Regions from separate parts of the Mucilaginibacter boryungensis genome, predicted to be linked through region 1. Evidence: riboswitches for the same ligand, from Rfam matches in the RefSeq annotation. Region 1 holds a riboswitch; the other holds the start of a gene.
What was found. Region 1 has a riboswitch for S-adenosylmethionine ahead of metH (methionine synthase). Riboswitches for the same ligand answer to the same signal wherever they lie in the genome.
Positions count from the first base shown of each region.

Region 1 (4,015 bases):
TAGCCCCTACACCCAGTGGCTATTTGCATTTGGGGAATGTACTGTCGTTTGCTATAACAGTGGCACTTGCCAAAAAATACGGCGCTAAAATACTGCTGCGCTTAGATGACCTTGACCGCGACAGGGTAAGCCGGTTATATGTTCAGGATATTTTTGATACCCTTAATTTTTTAGAAATACCTTATGATGAAGGTCCGCGCGATTTTACGGACTACAAAAATAACTGGTCGCAAATTCACCGTATGGAAATGTATCAGGCGGCATTACAGCAACTGAAAGATAATAAATCCGTATTCGCCTGTACCTGTTCGCGTGCGCAAATTAGGAATAGTAATGTTAGTGATGCTTACCCCGGCACCTGCCTGCACAAAAACATAACGCTGGATACCGAAAATGCAAGCTGGCGGTTGAAGACAGATGCGACCGAATTGCTGAATATTAAAACCCTCCCCAATGAAGTGGTAAAAACTACTTTACCCGCAACTATGCAAAATTTTGTAGCGCGCAAAAAAGATGGTTACCCCGCCTATCAGTTAACTTCGGTTGCAGATGATGTTTTTTACGGGGTCGATTTGATAGTACGCGGGCAAGACTTGTGGGATTCTACCCTTGCACAAAATTATCTGGCCCCGCATATTGGCGCCGCGTCTTTCCGTGATGTTATCTTTTATCATCACCCATTGCTGATGGCATCCGGGAACGAAAAACTATCCAAATCGGCCGGGGCAACATCCATACATTATTTACGGGGAGAAGGCAAAAAGCCCCAGGATATTTATACCGGGATCTCAAAAATGCTTGGATTTGATGAGGCGGTTAAAAATTGGCAGGAATTAGCCGCCCTGCTTAATATATTTGCACCTGCCAAATGAACAATCTAAAACAACAACTCCACCAGCTTTGTAGCGAATTTGTGCAGCAGCGCATGGCCAACGCGCAACAGGCCATTCAATCGGCCGAGCAAAGTGCGGCCGAGGACACCAAAAGCAGCGCTGGCGACAAATATGAAACCGGCCGGGAGATGCTGCAGCAGGAAAAGGACAGGGGCATGGCCCAGCTAACCGAGGCGAACAAATTACTGGTAGCGCTCAATCGTATCAGTACCGCAGGCAAATCAACCAGGGTGGAAGAGGGCAGCGTAGTGAAAACAAATAACGGCAACTTTTACATCGCGGTAAGTGCGGGGGTTTTAAACTTAGCAGGCGAAAGCTATTTCGCTATTTCAGCCGCATCGCCCATTGGTTATAAAATGATGGGGTGTAAGGTTGATGATTGGTTTGAACAGAACGGAAAGAAGTATAGGGTGCTTGAAGTGATATAGGTAATTAAGCAGGCAGGCTGTTACCTGTGGTATGGCGCATTGTTGCTTTTATCTTCTGTTAAGTGGGTAATAGAAATATTGAATTCTTTGTTTACCAGATCTAAGGCCTCAAAAAAATCTTTAGCTTGCCAATAGTCTTTAGCCAGAGACGGGGCGTAAGTATAGGTATAAAAGCGAAATTTGTTTTTTGTTGCTACTTCAATATTACATGACAGGCCGTCGGTAAAGGTGATATTTTTATTGTTTATTGAAAAAAAATCCGGAAGGGTAAGTATCTGATGACTAAGTAATGTTTTGGAAAACACATTCCATCCGGATGCTGGCACCATGTTCCTATGCGTGTAGCTTGTCACCGAATCGCGTAAGCTTTGATATTTCCAGTCGGCATGAACATAATAATATTCAGCATCCCACCTATTCTTCCGGCATTTTAAAATGACCAGCTTTCTAACGTCTGTTAACGAATAATCATACCAGATACGAATTTGAATACCATCATAACCATGTTGCAGATCTTGCAATTTTAGGGCATGGTCCTTTTGCAGGTCGAGATCATACATCAGAATAAATTTGCCATTTGAATCTTTCGGTATATCAATTACTGTTTTGTTGAACCGGCGAGTGTTACACGCAGCAGATACCGTCAATAACATTATTGCTGCTATTATTAGTCTTAAACTATATAGATTGGTCATGCGTATGTACTATAACATAAAGCTAACAAACCTATTTGCAATTTACAGCCCTATTGTGCAACTTTGCACTGCTTATAGAGAAAGACGGAGGGATTAGACCCTGCGATGTCTTAGCAACCTGTACTTACAAGGTGCTACATTCTACTTACCGGCAAACAAAAGCCGATAAGACAGATAAGCGAAGGTCAAAATCAACACCCGACTTTTCGATATAAGCCGCTTTTTAAGTCTGAAGTTCTGAGTTTAAAGTCGTAAGTCAATACTGCTTTCCGATTTTAATACTTAAGGCTTTGTACTTAAGACTTACGACTCTCAAAGAATGGATATTAGAAAAGAATTAGAAAAACGCATCCTGGTTATTGACGGGGCAATGGGTACCATGATACAACGGTATAACCTTACGGAAGATGATTTCCGCGGGGAACGCTTTCGTGACCACCCTTCAGACCTGAAAGGCAATAACGACCTGCTGAACCTTACACGCCCGGATATAATTAAGGCTATTCACGCCGAATACCTGGATGCCGGTGCGGATATTATTGAAACCAACACCTTCAGCACACAGGTGATATCGCTGGCCGATTATCAAATGGAAGACCTGGCTTATGAAATGAGCTACGAGGGTGCACGCATTGCGCGTGAAGTGGTGGATGAATACAATAAAAAAACGCCTGAAAAGCCACGTTTTGTGGCTGGTGCCGTTGGTCCAACCAACCGCACCGCATCATTATCACCAGATGTGAACGATCCGGGTTACCGTGCTGTGAATTTTGATATCCTGGCCGATGCTTACTATACCCAGATACGGGGATTGGTTGACGGTGGCGCGGACCTGCTTTTAATAGAAACCATATTTGATACCCTGAACGCTAAAGCCGCCCTGTTTGCCGCTAAGCGCTATGAGGACGAATTACGCCAGAAAAACCCCGGCTATAAAGGCATCCCGCTGATGATATCGGGCACTATTACCGATGCCTCGGGAAGGACTTTATCAGGGCAAACCGTTGAGGCTTTCTGGGATTCCGTGCAGCATGCTAACTTGCTTTCGGTTGGGTTAAATTGTGCTTTAGGCGCTAAAGAAATGCGTCCGCACTTAGAGGAATTGGCAACCAAAGCCAATGTATATGTATCGGCTTACCCCAATGCGGGTTTGCCAAACGAGTTTGGGCAATACGATGAAGTGCCGCACGAGACTGCCCACCTGGTAGAAGATTTTATGGCCAGCAATATGGTAAATATTGTAGGCGGTTGTTGTGGCACCACCCCCGACCATATCCGGTGCATTGCCGAAAAAGCAGCGAAGCACCAGCCGCGCAAACGCCCGGAGATTGAACCCTATATGCGCCTGAGCGGGTTGGAAGCAGTAACCATTACCCCTGAAGCCAACTTTGTAAATGTGGGCGAACGCACCAATATTACCGGCTCACCAAAATTTAGCAAACTGATCTTAGCTGAAGATTTTGAAGGCGCGTTAACCGTTGCCCGCCAGCAGGTAGAAGGCGGCGCGCAGGTGATTGATGTGAACATGGACGAGGGAATGATCGACTCGGAAGCGACGATGGTGAAGTTCCTGAACCTGCTGGCCTCCGAACCGGATATTGCCAAGCTGCCTATCATGGTCGATTCATCGAAATGGTCGGTTATTGAGGCGGGTTTGAAATGCTTACAGGGGAAAGGTATCGTAAATTCGATCTCGTTGAAAGAGGGCGAAGAAAAATTTAAAGAATATGCCCGTAAAATATTAAGCTATGGCGCGGCTACCGTGGTAATGGCCTTTGATGAACAGGGACAAGCGGATTCGTACGAGCGACGCATTGAAATATGCAAACGCAGTTATGATATACTGGTAAATGAAGTAGGCTTCCCGCCGCAGGATATCATCTTTGACCCGAATATCCTGACCGTAGCTACCGGCCTGGAAGAACATAACAATTACGCGGTAGATTTTATAAAAGCTACCAAATGGATAAAAGAGAACCTGCCGTATGCTAAAGTAAGC
Region 1 is NZ_JADFFM010000002.1:1,512,838-1,516,852, forward strand. Features, by position in the region: gene IRJ18_RS19580 (glutamate--tRNA ligase family protein) at 1-872, shown strand, start outside; gene IRJ18_RS19585 (3-oxoacyl-ACP synthase) at 869-1,321, shown strand; gene IRJ18_RS19590 (hypothetical protein) at 1,342-1,974, opposite strand; SAM riboswitch class I at 2,086-2,197, shown strand; gene metH (methionine synthase) at 2,336-4,015, shown strand, end outside.

Region 2 (4,015 bases), on a different contig from region 1:
CAGAACTTACAATCGTAAACACAAAGATTAGTAGGTTCGATATGGAAATTTCGGTTAAAGTAAGTTTTAGCACCATGCTTTTGTTCGCGGATATAATTAGCTAAAATACCCAGGTAACCTAATTCTCCTGTTTCAAACAAAATTACACCTTCATCAAAGGTAATTCGTTCACCAACAAGTACCTTCTTAGCAATATGTTTTAATTCGGCAGATAAGTGCTGAGACTGCAATAATAGTTGTAAGTTTTGCTCACTTTGCATCCGTATATTCTTTCAGGCAAAAATACGTTTTTGACGCTTCAGAATATCATACAGATGTAACTATTTATGGTGCGTATACAAATAAGATTTGCCATTTGCTACTTCATCGGCTAATAAAAGGGTGTCTTTCTTTGCTATCAGGACGGATCTTTTTAAGGTTGTGCTACCGTAAGATAATTGATAAGTTCTTTCTATAGTATAAATGCTTTTACCCTGAATGATAGTAAAAGTATCCTGAGAGGTTAAGGCTGAATTAGTATAATATTTTACCGTCCCTGCCGTACTAAAAACAACCAGGTTTTCATCTGTAGGTGAAATACTGGTACCTGCTGCTTTATCATTAATAGTGGTTAACAACCATTGGCCGTAAACATTATCTATGTCATAAGTATCATTTATTTGCGGCGTGGCATCAGCGTCACTATTTTTTATGCACGATGTTAAAAGTGCTACTGCTATTAGCAGATATAGAATATTTTTCATGATCAGTTATTTTATAACTATACGTATTTTTACCGCAAAACGCTACACCGCCAATATATGAAAATTGAAACTATAGCCATACATGCCGGCAATAAAATTGATGATGCTACTAAAGCTGTGATACAACCCATTGTTATGTCGACCACATTTGAACGGGAAGTTGATGGTAGCTATGAAAAAGGTTATATTTATAGTCGCGCCGCAAATCCTAACAGGCATTTATTAGAGAATGTACTGGCAAGATTAGAAGGTGGTGTAGAGGCTGCGGCATTCTCATCGGGCAATGCAGCTGGTATGGCTGTATTTCAATCATTAACACCAGGCACCCACATTATAGGCCCTGATGACATGTACCATGGCCTTCGTAACCAGATAAAAACACTGTTTGCAGGAATACTGGAGTTTGATTTTATTGATGTGAACGATGAAGCAGTATTAAGGGCGCATATTAAACCAAACACCGGTTTGATATGGATAGAAACGCCATCCAATCCATTGCTCAAGGTCACCGATATTAAAAAGGTAATCACCATAGCCCGAGAACATGCAATTAAGGTTGTTTGTGATAACACTTTTGCTACACCTATATTTCAGCAGCCGCTAAGCCTGGGGGCTGATCTGGTGATGCATTCATCTACAAAATATTTTGGAGGCCACAGCGATCTAATGGGGGGTGCTTTAATTACACCCGTAAAAAACGAATGGTGGGACAAAATACGCCAGGTGCAGGAAATGGGCGGCGCTATCCCCTCGCCAATGGATTGCTATTACCTGGTGCGCAGCCTTAAAACATTACCTTATCGCATGAAAGGCCATGCGCATAACGCAGCTTTACTTACAGATTTTTTAGAAAAACACCCAAATGTAGAAAGTGTGATGTATCCTGGGTTAACATCACATCCGCAGCACCAGATAGCTAAAAATCAAATGCTGGGCTTTGGTGCTATGTTTTCGTTCTGTGTTAAAGGGGGTGCCGATGAGGCGAAAAGAGTGTTGTCGAAATTAAATTTGTTCACTATTGCCACCAGTTTAGGCGGTGTAGAAAGTTTAATAGAACACCGGGCATCAGTTGAAGGGCCGGATACTAAAACACCACAAAATTTGTTAAGGGTATCGGTTGGGTTAGAACATATTGATGACCTGATAGCAGATATGTCGGCAGCACTTCAATCATAATCGTATCATTTACAAATTTAATTTGGAAGCATATATCCTTTTAATATATATTCGCAACATTATTTGGTAGCAATACTAAAATATTAGAGTCAAATCCCTTCAAAAAGGTTTTGATTTATAAAGAAGTGGCGAGAGATCAGGCTCTAAGACCCACTGGCAACCCTCCTAAAATGGAGAAGGTGCCAACACCTGGCCCGGTGAATGGATTACCGGGGGTTATAAATTAACAACCATGAAAAGTACTAACAACATCCAACACAAATTTTCAGATACGCAAACGCGTAAGTCTTTTAGCTGTCATACCACTAATAATGGCGTGCTGATTTGTTGTTGCTGCTGCTGTTAAGCTGTAACCACGTTTCCTTTTCTTTTTACTGAAAATACGTGCATAGCTTACAATAGCTTATCTAACTCTATTTCAATTCATTAACAAACTTATTCAAACACATACCATGATAATTATCTATACCAATTCCTGTTATAAGACAATAACTGATACCCTCAATTAACAAGACCATTTTTTAGTTTATAAGTGATATAGTAAGGTTATTAAAGGTTGCAGGCCTAAATAGCCGGTTTTTAAACAATGAATACACAAATATTTAAATATCAACAGCCATTTGAACTGGAATCGGGCAAGCAACTGCTGGAGCTTGAAATAGGTTTCCATACTTATGGTACATTAAATAAACAACGTAATAATGTAGTTTGGGTATGCCACGCACTAACAGCTAATTCAGATGTGCTGGATTGGTGGAAAGGTTTATTCGGTGAGAACGATTATTTTAACCCCGAAGAACATTACATTGTTTGCGCCAATATTTTAGGTTCGACCTACGGTACTACCAGTCCTTTAAGTGTTAATCCGGCTACCGGCCTGCCCTACTATCTTACATTTCCTGATTATACAATCCGGGATATTGTTAAAGCGCATCAATTACTGGCTAATCATTTAGGGGTTGATAGTATTGAAGTATTATTAGGAGGCTCCTTAGGCGGTCAGCAGGCTTTGGAATGGAGTATTATGGAGCCAAACCGGATAAAAAACCTGGTTTTAATAGCCACCAATGCCCGTCATTCACCCTGGGGCATTGCCTTTAACGAATCGCAGCGCCTGGCCTTAAGTGCTGATACAACCTTTTATAATAATACGCCCGATGGCGGCAGCAAAGGCTTGAAAGCAGCACGTAGTATTGCGCTTATCTCCTATCGTACCTATAAAACATACGGGGTTACCCAGCAAGAACAAACCGACGAACTACACAATTACCGTGCAGCCAGCTATCAGAATTACCAGGGTCAAAAATTGGTTAACCGTTTTAATGCATATAGCTATTGGTATTTAACTAAAGTAATGGACTCGCATAATGTGGGCCGTAACCGCCAGGGCGTAGAAAGAGCTCTGAGTACTATTACTGCTAAAACACTGGTAATCGGCATTAAATCTGATGTATTATTCCCTATCGAAGAGCAGCAATATCTGTTCAGACAAATACCGAAGGCTGCTTTGGCTGAAATAGATTCGTTTTATGGGCACGACGGATTTTTAATTGATACAGAGAATCTGACAAATATTATTTCATCTTTTTTAAAAACCGACGTAAAAGGTAAGATTATTGACTTGCAGCAAACCGCATAATATACAATGAGCAAAAAACTTAAAATTGGACTTTTTGGCTTTGGCGTTGTTGGCCAGGGCTTATACGATATTATCCGCACTAAAAACCTGAATATTGAGATCGTTAAGATCGCCATTAAAGATCCTACAAAGAAACGTACCCTGCCACCGGAGCTTTTCACGACCGATAAAGATGAGTTATTGAATAACCCGGAGATAAATACGATTGTTGAATTAATAAACGATACGGAAGCGGCATATGATATCGTATCTACCGCTTTAAAAACCGGGCGCAACGTTGTATCAGCCAGTAAAAAAATGCTGGCGATTTATTTGCAGGAATTAATTGACCTGCAACATCAATACGGTACATCATTATTGTACGAAGCTTCCGTGTGCGGTAGTATTCCGATAATCCGTAATCTGGAGGAGTATTATGATAACGAACTGCTGCACTCTATCAGCGGCATATTCAACG
Region 2 is NZ_JADFFM010000001.1:2,166,978-2,170,992, forward strand. Features, by position in the region: gene mqnE (aminofutalosine synthase MqnE) at 1-260, opposite strand, end outside; gene IRJ18_RS09025 (hypothetical protein) at 321-743, opposite strand; gene IRJ18_RS09030 (trans-sulfuration enzyme family protein) at 801-1,919, shown strand; SAM riboswitch class I at 2,032-2,144, shown strand; gene IRJ18_RS09035 (homoserine O-acetyltransferase family protein) at 2,506-3,558, shown strand; gene IRJ18_RS09040 (homoserine dehydrogenase) at 3,565-4,015, shown strand, end outside.
Region 2: another riboswitch for S-adenosylmethionine. It lies ahead of IRJ18_RS09035 (homoserine O-acetyltransferase family protein); the one in region 1 lies ahead of metH (methionine synthase).